Regions from separate parts of the Staphylococcus casei genome, predicted to be linked through region 2. Evidence: riboswitches for the same ligand, from Rfam matches in the RefSeq annotation. Region 2 holds a riboswitch; the other holds the start of a gene.

Region 1 (8,595 bases), 330 kb from region 2:
TAATACCCATACCAAAGGCACTTGTAGCAACTATAATGGGAATTTCGTTATTAATAAATTGATGTTGCACCGTGTGTCGCTCTTGATAAGATAAATCACCATGATAAATTCCAGTTAAAAAACCATAATTATAAATTTCCTTTGCTAGGTTTAGACATGTCTTTTTAGATGATACATAAATAATTGTAGGTCCTGTGGTTTCTAATGTGGGTAACAACCACTTTAATTTTCCCTCATCATCAGGAAAATTCTTATGCGTTAACGAAATGTTATCTCTATTCATACTCGTTTTAATAACGTGGAATGTTTTATTAAGCATTTGATTTAAATCAAATGTTAAATGTGGTGGTGCTGTAGCAGTTAAAGCGAGCACTGTCGCTTTAGGAAATTGATTGATAATTTTGCCAATAAGTGCGTAATGGGGTCTAAAATCATATCCCCATTCTGATAAACAGTGCGCTTCATCTAAGACAATCATCCCAATATTCAAAGTTTGAATAAGTTTGAAATTTTGTGGCTGTAAAATAAATTCCGGACTTAAATAGATAAAGCGACTGTTAGATAAAGCGTTGATATTTAACCTTCTTTCATCTTCATCCATCCCGGAGTGGATACAACTGACTTTATGTTCTCCATGTAACTTAAGTTGCATCACTTGGTCATCCATAAGAGATATGAGTGGAGAAATAATGAGTGTGGGTTGTTGTTTTATATATGTAGGTAATTGATAACAAAGACTTTTACCGCTCCCTGTAGGTAAAATACCGAGCGTATCTTTATGATCAATTACACTTTCTATAATTTCTTGTTGGCCAGGTTTAAACGATTCAAACCCAAACCATTTTTTCAGCTCATGTTGTAACATTTAATTCTCCCCTTTCTATGCCAACAATCACTAATTTAATCTTAAAATAGCTAAGATTTGGAAACAGCGCTTTATATTCGCGTAATCTTTGAGTACGGTGTGTCTCATAGTATTTCAAAAACTCTAGATAGCTTGTCGTTTCAAGATAATCTGTATAATTCGTAATATAGCCTTTGATAAATAATTCTAATATATGATCTTCAATTGTATTTATTTTTACTTGTTGTTGCGCAGCAAGTTGTTCAAAATCTAACCCTTGTTGTAATCCTTTATACGTTTGTTCGGTTTTATTTAATATGGTTGGTAAAACGATAAGTTTATGTAAAATTGGATACTTTTCTTTATTTTCAATATTAAATAATAATGTAACCAAATCGATCATTTCAAGTTCAAATAAGCGCTCTTGTGAAATGTCTTCGATTAAACTGACTTGCTGTCTGGTATACATGCTTTCTTCATAACCTTGTAAATAATAATGTAAATAGGTTGTACCATTAGTAGTAACAATTGACTGAAATAATGCATGAAGCTCTTTAATAAAATCCTCATGTAAGTTATTATTAATTATCTCTTTATATACATTTTTAACTTTCTGGTGTACAGTACTATGTTGGGTAATAGGTACAAATTGATATATGTTATGTGTAGTATTGGATACAGTTTGTATTAAAAGTTGTAATGCTTTAAACGTATTCATCAAACTATCATAGGTGTGTCGAGGATGTGTTGTAATACTAGCACTTAGATTACTTTCTGCACTAAGTTGAGTAAAATATCGCTCGAATGACGGATATTTTAAGTTAGGCATGCTGTGATATAATGATAGTAATTGTTGGCTACACGCATCAAAAAAGGTTTGATGTGATTTTTTTCCTATGATAATATTAAATATACTTTTTTCTGTTTTATAACTATGTGCGTGAGTTTGTGTAAATTGAATTATATTATACATGTATCATCCCTCATTCTATTAAACGGAAACATTTGAAAAAACTAAAAACAGTGATTACAATGATAATTGTGTTATTATTGTAGCATTTTTGTCAAAGGAGGCGAAGAAATTGGCTAAATATACAATTGTCGATATGGATACATGCATTGCATGTGGTGCTTGTGGTGCCGCTGCCCCTGATATATATGACTATGATGACGAAGGTATTGCATACGTAATATTAGACGACAATAAAGGTACGGCAGAAGTACCTGAAGAATTATACGAAGATATGGAAGATGCATTAGAAGGTTGTCCAACTGATTCAATTAAGATTGAAGAAGAATCATTCGATGGAGACGCACTAAAATTTGAATAATAAACTTTAAGTTATTGTTCTCGTATATTTTATCGAAATTTTACAGGATACCTAACAGACCTTTAAACAATCTCTATGGTAGCATAAAGTTTAAATTTGATATAAAGCAACGATATGAGTTAGTGTGTTCAAATTCCATTGGGCATGCTAATTTTTATATACAAATAAATATAAGCAGCGCTTTAACATTTGTGTTAAAACGCTGCTTATATTTTTGTTATTGATAGCGCTGATGTATGCTGATTTATTTTGGTAATACATTTTTTAATCGTCTAAATAATATAATGAATATGAGCGAAATAATAGCGCCTTTAATGATATTAAATGGTATTACACCAGAAACAATTACTATTTTAATATTTTCAACGACATGGGATAAATTCATTATCATGCCATATAACGGTAATAATACAAAATAGTTTAAAATGCTTAATACAATAGTCATTACTAACGTAGCCACAGTTAAACCTGTTATTAAAGATTTTAAATTATGTTTTTGTTTAGTTACGAAATAAGCAGTAATTAAGAAGCTGGTTGCAGCTAAGAAGTTGGCTATTGGACCTACTGGGTCACCTACGTTAAATAAAAAGTTTAATAAGTTTTTAATAAATTCCACTATCATACCTGCTACCGGCCCTAAAGTAAATGTAGCCAATAATGCTGGCACATCACTAAAATCTAATGTTAAATAAGGTGGTAAAAAAGGTATTGGGAATTTTATAAACATCAATATAAAAGCTACGGCACTCAACATGCTTATTGTAATAAGTCGTTTGGTTTGTTGTTGCATATTCAATTATCTCCTTCCATTCATCTTACACAGAATAGGAGGATTTAATTGCATAACAAACAACCCTCCATCTTCTCCCATCCAGACTATACTGTCGGCTCTAGATTCTCACTAGATCAGCCACTCACTTTATGAAACATGAGTGGGTCGCAGGCTTTCATTACTGCCGGTTGGGAATTACACCCTACCCCGAAGATGAATATTATAAATTTTATAAATATATCATAGCTTAATACTCAGGTAAAAACAATAGAATTGCTCTAAATATATATAACCCAACATAGAAAACAATAGAGACATATGACATTCAACTAAGCGCTAACGATTTAAAGCATGGTGTCCATTATGTATTACCATAAAAACAGCGCTAAAGGTATGCGTGCGTTTAGCTATACCTTTAGCGCTGTTTAGTTTATGAACTGCTATTTATCTGTATTGACTTTAGGTAATTTAATAGCAAATTGAGTGCCCTTGCTAAGTTCGCTTTTAACATCAATGCTGCCATCATGACCATCTATAATCATGCGACAAATGAATAAACCTAACCCAGTTCCTTGTTTACCTCTTTTACGCGAAGCATCTACTTTATAAAAGCGATCAAACACTTGTTGTAAATGTTCGGGGGCAATGCCGCTACCAGTATCAGTGATGTATAAGATGTTTTCGGTGTCCGTTTCACTACAACTAATAGTAATTGAATCTCCAGGGTCTGTATACCTTGTAGCGTTATCAATTAAATTAGTTAACACTTGCTCTATTCTATCCGAATCATAAAACCAAAGTTCACCATCTGTATTTGGATTCAAATCAATACTTAATTCCAAATCTGAGGCTAGTTTTTGATATTTGAGTTGCATTTTATTTAATAATGTATCAATAGGTTGTACTTTTTTATCGACCGTTAGGCCCTCAGCATCCATACGTGCAACATTGAGCAATTCATTTACCAATCTATTAAGCCGTTTCGTTTCATCTAAGACGATAGACAATGATTCATGTATTTCATCAGGTTCTGTTACAATGCCATCTACAATTGATTCTGTGTATCCTTGTAACAAAGCAATAGGCGTGCGAAGTTCATGTGACACATTCGCAATGAAATCTTTTTTCATCTGATCCATGTTATGTTCATTTGTCATATCACGTATCACTGCAACAATACCACTGGTACCATCAGGTTGAATTTGTTCAATGTAACTCGTTATGATTACAAAGTAACGTGTATTTATTTCATATTCTTCAAATTGTGTTTTTTGATCTTTAAACGTTAACTCTTTTTGTCTATCTAATTTATCTAAAGAATAATCATCAAGGATTTGGATAATATTTTGAGCCATGTCATTAGAAAGGATAACCTCTTTTTTATCATTAAAGCCTAATACCCCTTCAACCATTGAATTAATCAAACTATCTCGAATATTTTTGGAAGAAGATAGTGCATCCATATGTTGTTGTATTTCTGAACTCATCGTATTAAAAGCGCGAGATAATTCACCGATTTCATCCCGAGAATTTACTGGAACGATTTGTGAATAATCGCCTTTTGAAACTTTCAATGCTTGTGTTCTTAAATTACGTAAAGGTTTAGTAATCCTAGAAGATAAGAAAAAGGCAAATACAGTTGTTATTGCTAACGATATAATTGCAATGACTAAAATAATAATTGTAATGAGATTGTTTGTATCTTCGAGCGTTTTTAAATCTTGATATATAAACACTCCACTATAGTTGTTGCCTTTCTCATTATCTGCATTTAAATTTTTTGAAGGATAACCAATAAGCACATAAGTACGTTGCTGCCCATTGACACTAACTGGGACATGTTCTGGAATTTGCTTACCTTCATCAAATACGCGATTGTAATCCTTGTTCGATTTGATTTCTTTGAACATTTTTCTCTTAGTCACATCTTGATTATTGTTGGGCATATGTTTGTCATTCATAATAATCAACCCGACTGGTCCTTCGATAAGTTTCCGACTATGTTCAACTGCTGTGGCCTTGTTATCTGATGTTGCAACTAATTGGCTAATTCGTTTAGCATCTTTGAGTAAAGAATCTTCGGTTTCTTGCGTAAAATAAGACTGTATAAACGTAACTAGCGTTGCGCTAAGTAAAATTAAAACTGTCGTTACTATAAAAATAATAGTTAACCACAGTTTTATAACTACATTATTGAGTCGGTTCATCGTTAGATTTTACCTCAAATTTGTAACCGACGCCCCATACGGTTTGAATCATATAAGCCGCTTCTTCAGACACACGATTAAGCTTCTCTCTTAAACGTTTAACATGAGTATCTACAGTACGCAAGTCCCCATAGAATTCATAATGCCAGACTTCCTTTAATAGTTGTTCACGATCAAACACTTTATTTGGTGTTTTGGCTAGAAAAATTAAAAGTTCATATTCTTTTGGTGTCAAATTGACTTGGTTTCCATCTGCTAATACCCTATGTGCATCGTTATCAATAACAAGGTGATCAAATTCTATTAAATCACGTGTATGTGGTTCACTCTGTTCTGTATGAGCAACTTGTGTACGTCGCAAGAGTGCTTTAACACGTAATACGACCTCGCGAGGAGAAAAAGGTTTCACGATATAATCATCAGCGCCAGATTCAAATCCTTCTACACGGTTAGTTTCTTCACCTTTAGCAGTCAGCATGATTATTGGCGTTTCTTTATGCTCTCTTAAACGAGATGCGACTACGATACCATCCATTTCAGGAAGCATGAGATCTAGTAATATACATGAATAATCATGTTCCATCGCCATTTTATAGGCTTCTTTACCGTCTCTCGCTTCGTGTATTTCAAAAGATTCTCTTTCAAGATATAATTTGAGCAACCTTCTAATTCTATCTTCATCGTCTACGATTAATATTTCATTTGACATACATATGTACCTCCCACACTGCTAACTTTCAAATTCAATCACATTATAGCATATGTTAAACAAGAAAAGTGATTATACACGAAAAGTTTGTGAATTTTTTCTCATTCTATAGGATTTGTTAGAAAATCTTCACAATTATTTACCGTGTTCAGCTAATTGACGTATCACTTTTACTTCATGAGGTGTTAAAACTCTTCCTTCACCCGCATTAAGTCCTTTTAAATCTAATGGCCCAAATTCGATGCGTTGTAATTTAGTTACTTCATGGCCAAAATGTTCAAACATACGACGCACTTGGCGATTACGGCCTTCTGTAATAGTAATTTCTACAAGTGTAGTATTTCTATCTTTATCTTGATTTTTTACTTTAACTAATGCTGGTTGTGTTTTACCATCTTCTAAATCGATACCATGTTCTAATGCTTTGACTTCCTCACGCATCAAATAGCCTTTGAGTTTAACAATATATTTTTTCTTGATTTTATAACGCGGGTGTGTCATAAGGTTTGTGAATTCACCATCATTTGTTAGTAAAAGTAAACCAGATGTATCATAGTCTAAACGTCCGACTGGATAAATTCTTGTTTTAATTTGTTTGAAGTAATCAGTGACTACTTTTCTACCTTTATCGTCTGATACGCTAGTAATAACTTGGGAGGGTTTGTAGAACAAGATATATATCTTATCTTCTTGCTCTAATCTTATGCCTTCAACATCAATATTATCTGAGGGTTTTACTTTTGTACCTAATTCTGTAACTACAGATCCATTTACTTTCACCTTACCTTCTGAAATTAAGGTTTCAGCTTTACGACGTGAAGTATAACCACTATTGGCAATTCGTTTTTGTAATCTCTCTAAATCTTTATTCATTATTTTCTCCTTTTTGATTCACTAAATTACTGAAAAATGCTTCTATTTCTTCATCTTCCTCATCAGTAGTTGGCAAATCATCTAAATGTTCAATACCGAATACATTTAGAAATAATTCAGTAGTATAAAGTTGCTGGCTTCTTGAATCGGTTTCATCTCTCGCTTCGATTAATCCTCTCGCGATTAATGTTTTAACAGCACCATCAGAATTTATACCTCTAATCATTTCTATATCACTTCTCGATAATGGTTGGTTATATGCAATAATGGACAAAGATTCCATTGCTGCTTGTGATAATTTCATTTTTGACTTTTGTTCAATTAAACGTTCTATATAGCCCGAAGCCTCTTTCTTAGTTGTTAACACATAAGTTTGACCAAAGTGTTGAATCACTAACCCATCTGCTTCATATTCAGCAACAATTTGTGACAACGCAGGTTGATCTATTTCTAGTATTTCAAGTAATTGTTTTTCTTCTAAGCCTTCATCACCGGCTGTATAGAGTAATGCTTCTAGTATACCGTTATAGTTCAATGCCATAGTTTACTCCTCTTAAAATATTGATATCGTCAAAACTTTTCAGTTGTTCAATATTAACAACTCCTGATTTAGACATTTCTAAAATTGCTAAGAAATGCGTAACCACCATTTCTATAGGTTCAGTAAAATTGAACAAACTAAAAAAATTGAACGAATCCTGTTGTTGTAAACGGTCATTAACTTGTGAGGTTGCTTGTTGTATTGTAAAGGTTTCTTTACGTATGTCCACAGTCTTGGGGGTATTAAAGTCAATGCGGTTTTTCACTTTTTGATATGCGATGATTAATTCAGTTAAATCAATTGTATTGTCGGGATTCCAAGTTTCATTAGATTCTAAATGTGTTAAATCCGTGGGGTGCTTCGAATAATAGTTAGCACGTTCGGATTTTTTGTCATTCAATATTTCTGTGTATGCTTTGTAGTTTTGATATTCGATTAACCTTCCTACTAAATCATCACGTGGGTCATCATCTAATTCATCCACTTCATCTGATTGCGGTAATAGCATTTTACTTTTAATCATAAGTAATTCTGAGGCCATAACTAAATATTCACTGGCAACATTAATCTCTAGTTGATTCATGGCGTGAATATATTGCATATATTGTTCAGTTAAAGATTTCATCGGGATATCATAAATATCAATTTCAATTTTTTGTATGAGATGCAATAATAAGTCTAAAGGACCATTAAAAGCATCTAGTTTTACTTCGTACATATTTATCTACCTCATATTGCAAGTTAAGTGCGTATTTCACTAAAATATTATAGCATGTTTATAGTAAACATTTAAATTTGGAGCGGTTTTTATTATGGAAAATGCATTACAAGAATTTTATTATCAATTTCACACCAAGCAACACTACTTTCTATGCCATGATATTTTAGAAGAGGCATGGAAAGAGAATCCTTATTATAGTAAAGATGATGCTGTCGTCAGTTTAATTTTACTGGCTACAGGTTGTTATCACTATCGTCGCGAAAATAATGTCGGAGCAGTTAAATCCTTTAATAAAGCGTTACGTGTGATTAATCAAAGCACCACCAATCACCATTTAGGCCTCAAAATGGGCGCATATGAGAAAGTAATTCAAACACTAATAACAGCTGTTGAAAAGGGAAATCCATTTTCAACAATTCAATTACCTTTAACTGAGACTATGAAACAATCTGTATTAGCGCGCTATCCTGATTTTACATTAGACCCTATCAAAGTTGAAGATAGTTATATTGTCCATCATCATTTAGAAAGAGATCGAACTGAGGTACATCAAGCACGCCAACAAGCATTAAATCATCGACGCGCAAAAAGATAAAC
Region 2 (8,595 bases):
GGTTGGGATACACCTGAAAAAGCAATTAGTGGTGGTGCTAACTTTATTCATGAACATTTCTTATCACATAAAGATCAAAACACACTTTATAGTATGAGATGGAATCCTAAGAATCCTGGGGAGCATCAATATGCTACGGATATCAAATGGGCAGAAAGTAATGCTAGCTTAATGGCTGATTTCTACAAAAACATGAAAACAGAAGGTAAGTATTTTAAGTATTTTGTATATAAAGATGATGAAAAACATAAATAATAAATGATTTGAGATTGATAGAACATGTTCTATCAATCTTTTTTTATCAATTTCATAATAATTAAAAAACGCTTAGTAGTTAGCTACTAAGCGTTTTAATTATTATTGCGCTTTATTTTTCTGTCCGATAAGTATGAACAGCATAAGTGCGGAGATAAAGACTTTTAAAATGAATTTCATATAATCACTTCCTCGTCTATGGACATATTTTACATTAAACCATCATTGAAATAACAAAGTAACAATTTCATCAAAATAACAAGATTTATTCATGATCAAAGTAATCGTGTTGCTTTAAGAAGTCGTTAGCCACTACTGCAGGTTCTTTTCCTTCACCGTCAGCCTCGTAATTCAACTTTTGCATTTCTTTTGTATCAATTTTATTATCTAACTTTTCTATAGCTTTTTTTACTTCAGGATGTTTTTTTAATAATTTGTTTGGTGCCACTGCACTCGCGTCATAAGGTGGGAAGAAGTTTTTATCATCTTTGAGTACAACTAAATCATAGGCCGAAATTCTACCATCAGTAGTATAACCCAAGGCTACATCTAGCTTTTTGTTTTTTAATGCATCGTATACTAAACCAATTTGCATCGGTTTTAAGGAATTAAAACCGAAACCATAATGTGATTTAAAAGGGGCATACCCATCGCCGCCTCTTTTGATCCATGTCGTATCAGTACCTACGTTAACTTCATTTTTGATTTTTTCTAAATCTGATACTGTATGTAAGTCATATTTTTGGGCAGTTTCTTTAGTCACCATAAAAGCGAATGTATTCTCAAACCCGTATGAATTAAAAAATGTTTGGTCAAATTTTTGTGTGAAACCTTTTTGGGTTATTTGCATAGCTTTTTTAGAGTTAGTCATCGGTTTTTGTTCAAGCACTCCTGATAAATCGGTACCAGTATAACGTGTGCTCGAGACATCAGCATCACCATTTAGTAATGCGTTGTGTTGTATAGTTGCAGAACCCAGGTTATTAATGATAGAACCCGTTATCTTTCCTTTGGTGTCATGTTCAATGAGTTCTTTTAACATATAAGCCATAATTTGAGATTCGCTTGTGGCTAACGCAGATATTTTAACTGATTTTTGTGACTGGCCTCCGCTTAGGCCTGGCAAATCGCAGCCCGCTAATAATACCGTGCTTATAATTAGTGAAAATAAAATACGTTTTAGAAATCTCATTATTTGTCCCCTTAAATTAAATTGAAAAATAATTATTTTATTACATTAATTTAAGATTACCATATTTAGCAAAATATTATAACAGCAAGTAGCTACATATGTATGCCACTCATTAAAATGTTATATGATAGTAAACATTGCTATAATAAATATAAAATAACATTAGTTAGGATGTGTAAAATGCGAATAGCGATTATTGGAATGGGCACGGCAGGTGTTAGTTTATTAAAAGAGTTAGTGAAATATGATGAATTTTCAAATATGCAAGTAGATGTATATGATAATCCTAAAAATATGGGGCAAGGTGTACCGTTTCAAAATGACAGTGATCAACTCTTAATTAATTTGCCAGCAGCTCAGATGTCTTTGAATTTAGATAATAAGCGCGAGTTTTATGAATGGTATGAGCAGCAGTCGGAATTCAAGTTTTCTAATCCCGAATATTTACCGCGATTCATTTTTGGACACTACATGAAGGATTACGTGGAGAAATATAATCAAAATTACGATAATATTCATGTAATCAAAAAAGAAGTGTCTGAAATATTTATTGAATCTGATATAGGAAAAACAGATGTTAATTATTATGTTTGTACGTCAAAAGAGATGGCTGATTGTAAATTATACGACGTCGTCTTTGTAACTATCGGAACATTATCCTATCATGACCCTTATCAACTCAAAGGGACACAAGGATATATACCAACACCATATCCAACTTATAATACTTTAGATGAAGTGGAAGATACAGACCGTATTGCTATTATAGGAACAGGTTTAGCTAGCTTAGATGTTATCCGTTATGTGACAGCACACCATCCTCAATTACCTATTACAGTGGCAAGTCGTAAAGGTAACTTACCTAGTGTAAGGGGGGAAATGCCTAATGTTGAATTTAAGTATTTAACGCCTGAACATTTTAATGAACTTAAAAGTGAAAATTTTGGGAATGTACCTTTAGATGCTGCTTTAGATTTATTTCTGAAGGACTGTAAACGTTATGACATTCCTATGAGGGCATTAATACATCGCAAAGTGAATGATCCTATAAAAGATTTGACCTATGATTTAGAACATCCAGAAGAATTGGGTAAGTTTCAAAGTATGTTAGAATTAGCGAAAGAAAATTTAAATTGGATATGGAATAGTTTTAGTCGTGAAGATCAAAAGAGATTTTTGAAGGATTATCAAGCGATATTAAAAGAAAATTCTAATCCTATGCCTCCACGTACAGCGAAGTTAATCATAGATCACTTGCAAAACGGAATTATTGAAATACAAAGTGGCTTAGAAGATGTATATCATGACGAAAAGCAATTTTGTTTTAAATATAGTAATCGAGCGGCTGATGTAGAAAAATTTGATATCGTCATTAACGCTACAGGTTCTAAAACTCAACTTTCTGACCTTGATAATGATGACCAACTCGTTATAAATATGGAAAACAGACAAGTTGTTCAAGCGCACCCACTTGGTGGTATTCAAATTGTGCCTGAGACAAACCAAATTATAAGTCCAAGGTATGGAACGCTAAAACGTATGTATGCCTTAGGTCAATTGACTAATGGCATCAATCAATCACGAAATGGTGTAACGATGATAGTTAAGCAAGCTGTGACTGTCATTAATCAATTGTTAAATCCGAAATAAATGGGTTAATTCGTTGTATGGCTGAGTAGCAGTATAAATTTTCGGTGTATAATAAATTCGAATTTTTAAAAATTATAATAAAAAATAAAGCCGACTTAGATAATAAGAATTGTTATTTTCATAAAAATGTAGTACTATAATTAGGTAACTTATTAAATGGTTACTTGACTCAATTATCAATTACAATTTCATAGATATTCTTTCGGGGCAGGGTGAAATTCCCAACCGGCAGTAAATTAAGCCTGCGACCTGCATCTGTTAATACAGATGTGGCTGATCTAGTGTGAATCTAGAGCCGACAGTAAAGTCTGGATGGGAGAAAGAATGACGTATAACAAAACAACACTTATTATGTGTTTATTTGGCGTACACTTATTTTGGTAATTTCGTGTAAGTGTATTTAGCTATAAATAGGCATTGTTATATCGATAAATCCCACACCTGAAATTTTTAAATTTTAGGTGTTTTTTTATTATTTAGAGGTGATAAAGTGAGTCAATATTTAAATTATGCTATTCAATTAGCTAAAATGGTTGATGGTCAAACAGGTGTGAATCCTCCGGTAGGTTCTGTAGTAGTTAACAATGGGCGTATCGTTGGTATGGGTGCACATTTGGAAAAAGGCGATAAACATGCAGAGGTACAAGCTTTAGACATGGCTCAAGATAAAGCAAAGGGTGGCACAATTTACATTTCATTAGAACCATGTACACATTATGGTTCGACACCACCTTGTGTGAATAAAATTATTGAGCACGGTATTCAAAAAGTAATCTATGCCGTAAAAGATACAACATTGCCTTCAGAAGGTGATGAAATATTGAAGCGTGCTGGGATAGAAGTTGAATTTCGTCAAAATAGCGAAGCCGAAGCATTATATAAAGACTTTTTTATAGCGAAGTGTAATGAGGTTCCTAATGTAACTGTAAAAGTATCATGTAGTTTAGATGGCAAACAAGCGACTGATCAAGGTCAAAGTAAATGGATTACTAATAAAGCTGTAAAGCAAGATGTATTTCAATTACGGCATACGCATGATGCAGTGTTAACAGGGAGAGGAACACTTGATTCAGATAATCCTCAATATACGACACGTATTGAAGAAGGAAGTAATCCTGTAAGAATCGTCTTATCAAAGTCTGGCCAAATTAACTTCGAATTAGATATGTTTAAAAATCCTAATGAACCAATATGGATTTATACTGAAAATGAAACTTTAAAAACTCATATTGAACAAGTTAAAGTGATTACACTAAAATCATGTTCAATCAATGAAATTTTAAAAGATTTATATAAAAAAGGAATTGGAAGGTTGTTGGTAGAAGCTGGGCCAACTATAACTTCTGAATTTCTACAATCAGATTTTACGAATGAACTTGTCTTATATTATGCCCCGAAAATTATAGGTGGTTCTGGAAATTATCAATTCTTTCAAACTGAAAATGTTTTTGATTTATCAGAAGCACCTCAATTTGAAATTATAAATTCCCAAATGATTGAGCAAAATATCAAATTAGAGTTGCGAAAGAAGTGATGACACATGTTTACCGGTATTGTTGAAGAAATAGGTACTATAAAAAAAGTGACGACACAACAATCTGTGGTTAACTTAACGATTGATTGCCAAACGATATTAGCAGATATGCATATTGGTGACTCGATAAGTGTTAACGGTGCATGTTTAACGGTTGTTGATTTTGATAATCGTTCGTTTTCAGTTCAAGTGATTAAGGGAACTGAAAATAAGACATATCTCAATCAATTGAAACAATCCGCAGAAGTGAATTTAGAAAGAGCGATGAGTGGACAAGGTCGGTTTGGAGGCCATTTTGTTTTAGGACATGTTGATGAAGTTGCCAAAGTGACACGCATACAATCATCTAATAATTCTAAAATTGTAACTATTAAACCATCTACGAATTTAATTAAACAAATGGTCCAACAGGGTTCTATAACAGTTGATGGTGTAAGTTTAACGATTTTTCAATTGAAAGATACTGAATTTGATATTCATCTCATTCCGGAAACACGAAGATCCACTATTTTAAATCTAAAACGTATAGGTGATCCTGTGCATATTGAGACGGATATGTTGTTTAAATATGTAGAGAAAATAGTCGGTAATAATGGTGCAGGATTAACTTCAGATAAACTTAAAGCGTTTGGATTTTAGGAGGGCAAATATATGAAATTAGACAGTATAGATACTGCACTTAAAGCACTTAAAAATGGCGATAGTATCATCGTTGTAGATGATGAAAATAGAGAAAATGAAGGCGACTTAGTTGCTGTGACTGAATGGATGAAGGATAATACAGTTAATTTTATGGCTACTTATGGTAGAGGATTAATATGTGCACCTATAAGTCATAGCATAGCTGAAAAATTAGATCTTAATCCAATGGTAAATCACAATTCTGATGTATATGGTACACAGTTTACAGTCAGTGTGGATCATGTTAATACAACGACAGGTATTAGCGCGGTAGAAAGAACGATGACAGCGAGAGCGTTAATAGACGATCACGCCACATCTAATGATTTTAATAAGCCGGGCCATTTATTTCCTCTAATTGCACAAAATAATGGTGTTTTAGCAAGACGAGGACATACTGAGGCTTCAGTTGATTTAGCAACATTAAGTGGGGCTAAACCAGCAGCGTTAATATGTGAGATAATGAACGAAGATGGCTCAATGGCTAAAGGTGAAGAGTTAGAAAGATTTAAAGAAGAACATCAACTTGTGATGATTTCAATTGAAGATTTAGTGAAATATAGACAGGCTTCTTCATCACACTTAGAAGCAAAAGCTAAAGTTAAAATGCCTACAGAGTATGGAGAATTTGATATGTATGGCTTCACAACAGCAAACAGTGATGAAGAACTTGTTGCAATTGTGAGCGGTGAGATTAAAGAAACGACAAATGTGCGTATCCATTCAGCATGTTTGACTGGCGATATATTCCATAGTCAAAGATGTGATTGTGGTGAGCAATTAGCTGCCTCTATGAAATATATAAATGAACATGGTGGCGTTATTTTATACTTGCCACAAGAAGGTCGTGGCATAGGCTTGATTAATAAATTAAAAGCTTATGAGCTTATTGAACAAGGTTATGATACAGTAACAGCCAATATTGCCTTAGGCTTTGAAGAAGATTTAAGAGATTATAAAGACGCTGCACAAATTCTAAAATATTTCGGTATTGAAAAAGTGAATTTGTTAAGTAATAATCCTAAGAAATTTGAAAGCTTAGAAATATATGGCATAGATATTGCGAAAAGAATTGAACTCGTAGTGCCAACAAATAAACACAATCAAGATTATATGGATACAAAAAAAGTTAAAATGGGTCATTTAATATAGGAGGTCATTGGAATGAATTTTGAAGGTAAATTAATAGGTTCAGATTTAAAAGTTGCAGTTGTAGTAAGTAGGTTTAATGATTTTATTACAAATCGTTTATTAGACGGAGCTAAGGATACGTTAGTGCGTCACGAAGTACCTGAAGGTAATATTGATGTTGCATATGTACCTGGTGCATTTGAAATTCCTTTAGTAGCAAAAAAATTAGCTCAAAAAAATGAATATGATGCAGTTATCACATTAGGCTGTGTGATAAGAGGTGCTACATCTCATTATGATTATGTATGTAATGAAGTGGCTAAAGGTATCTCTAAAGCCAACGATGTTACAGACACACCAGTAATATTTGGGATATTAACTACTGAAAGTATTGAACAAGCTGTTGAACGCGCGGGTACTAAAGCTGGAAATAAAGGCTCAGAAGCAGCAGTAAGTGCAATAGAAATGGCTAACTTATTAAGAGAGATTTAAATCATTAAACAGTAGGTTGAAATGATTTCTATTCGCTAACTAAAAGACTTGGACAAACGCTTCGTTGTGGTTGTCCAAGTCTTTTTGTGTATCATTTGCGCACTTTAAAGATTACTTCTTAAATAAACGACTTACTAATGCAATTGTCGCACCAATTGCTGTAATACCTAGAGTGACAAAACCAGCTTTTTTGAGTACTTTGGGTTTCAAAACTTCTTTAAACATAAGATTTAAATTCTGAGGTCTTTCTGCTAACCTTCTCATAAAATAACTGAACCAATCGTCACCATAAGGTACATAAATGCAGAAGTTATTACCTTCTTTTGCAATCGTTTCTGCTAAATCAGAGCGGAAACCATACAACATTTGGAACTCATATCTGTCTCGTTCAATTTTATTATCTTTAATAAATTGTTTGATATGCGTGATGACTCTGTCATCATGCGTAGCAATAGATGTTACATTTTTGGCACTTAATAATCTTTTTTCAATTAGACGTATGTAGTTTTCGTCTATTTCTTCTTTAGTTTGAAATGCAATCGTATCTGCTTCTTTATAAGCACCTTTAACCATGCGTAATCTTAACTCTGGGTATTTGTCTACAAGTGCATCTGCTTTATATAAATAAGCTTGTATAACGGTACCTACATTTTTAAATTCGCCTTTTAAGCGATCTAATACCTGTGTAATGTCAAATAAACTATTATATTTCTCGGTATCAATATTAATATGCATATTATCGAATTCATTTGCTTTCAATAATATTTCACGTAAATTACGATAAGCAAGATCGATATCAAATTCAGAACCGAGCTGACTCAGTTTAACAGACATATGTCCATCTAAGTTATGGTTATAGATAGCATACATGACTTCTAATATTTGATCTTTTGCTCGTATCGCCTCTCCTTCAGTTACGACAAATTCACCAAGACAATCCACGGTAACTGTAATTCCCTTGTTGTTTAAACGTTCAATTGTGTCCACTAAGGCGGGGATCGTATTTCCTGCAACGACCTTATTAGCACCTAACATAGGTCCTATTTCCTTAGCGGTATTGTTTAGTAATGAATTATTAGATAATCCTATAAAAAAGTTTTTCACAATTGGCATATTAATTCCTCCCATTCTGCTTATAGCTTATGTTTCAATATCAGTGTAGCATGAATTTAAAAGTAATGAAATCGTTTGCAATAAAATATATTACACTTTAAATCGAAATATATACTCATGGTATTACTATATAACGTAGTTCTGATTTATAGTGTTTAACAAAATAAGTGTTTCACTACAAATTCTATGTTTAAAATGGAAAAAGTATAGCATATTTTGATACAATAAATGTAAGGAAATTTATGTAGAAGGGGAAGTATGGATAAATGTGGAAATGGGAAACCGAAAATGAAGCAAAAGGTGTTGTTGTGATTGCGCACAACATGCTTGAACATACGGGACGATACGCATATGTTATTACGATGCTTCGCCGTAATGGATATCATGTGATCATGGGCGATTTGCCTGGACAAGGTCAAACGTCACGTTCAAATAAAGGTCAAATAAATAATTTTGATATATATCACGAGCATATTCTTGAATGGATTAAAATTGCAAACGAATATAAGATTCCAACCTATGTGATGGGTGTTGGTTTAGGTGGTTT

What was found. Region 2 has a riboswitch for FMN ahead of ribD (bifunctional diaminohydroxyphosphoribosylaminopyrimidine deaminase/5-amino-6-(5-phosphoribosylamino)uracil reductase RibD). Riboswitches for the same ligand answer to the same signal wherever they lie in the genome.
Region 1: another riboswitch for FMN. It lies ahead of QMO72_RS07110 (ECF transporter S component); the one in region 2 lies ahead of ribD (bifunctional diaminohydroxyphosphoribosylaminopyrimidine deaminase/5-amino-6-(5-phosphoribosylamino)uracil reductase RibD).

The regions. Positions count from the first base shown of each region.
Region 1 is NZ_CP125718.1:1,448,419-1,457,013, reverse strand. It holds gene QMO72_RS07125 (RecQ family ATP-dependent DNA helicase) at 1-865, opposite strand, end outside; gene QMO72_RS07120 (helix-turn-helix domain-containing protein) at 852-1,817, opposite strand; gene QMO72_RS07115 (ferredoxin) at 1,927-2,175, shown strand; gene QMO72_RS07110 (ECF transporter S component) at 2,420-2,965, opposite strand; FMN riboswitch at 3,031-3,166, opposite strand; gene QMO72_RS07105 (ATP-binding protein) at 3,388-5,154, opposite strand; gene QMO72_RS07100 (response regulator) at 5,138-5,863, opposite strand; gene QMO72_RS07095 (pseudouridine synthase) at 5,999-6,736, opposite strand; gene scpB (SMC-Scp complex subunit ScpB) at 6,729-7,277, opposite strand; gene QMO72_RS07085 (segregation and condensation protein A) at 7,261-7,995, opposite strand; gene QMO72_RS07080 (DUF309 domain-containing protein) at 8,090-8,593, shown strand.
Region 2 is NZ_CP125718.1:1,116,102-1,124,696, forward strand. It holds gene sagB (peptidoglycan release complex glucosaminidase SagB) at 1-255, shown strand, start outside; gene QMO72_RS05400 (osmoprotectant ABC transporter substrate-binding protein) at 521-1,447, opposite strand; gene QMO72_RS05405 (FAD/NAD(P)-binding protein) at 1,628-3,097, shown strand; FMN riboswitch at 3,292-3,425, shown strand; gene ribD (bifunctional diaminohydroxyphosphoribosylaminopyrimidine deaminase/5-amino-6-(5-phosphoribosylamino)uracil reductase RibD) at 3,588-4,631, shown strand; gene ribE (riboflavin synthase) at 4,638-5,270, shown strand; gene ribB (3,4-dihydroxy-2-butanone-4-phosphate synthase) at 5,283-6,464, shown strand; gene ribH (6,7-dimethyl-8-ribityllumazine synthase) at 6,477-6,935, shown strand; gene QMO72_RS05430 (proline dehydrogenase family protein) at 7,047-8,048, opposite strand; gene QMO72_RS05435 (alpha/beta fold hydrolase) at 8,315-8,595, shown strand, end outside.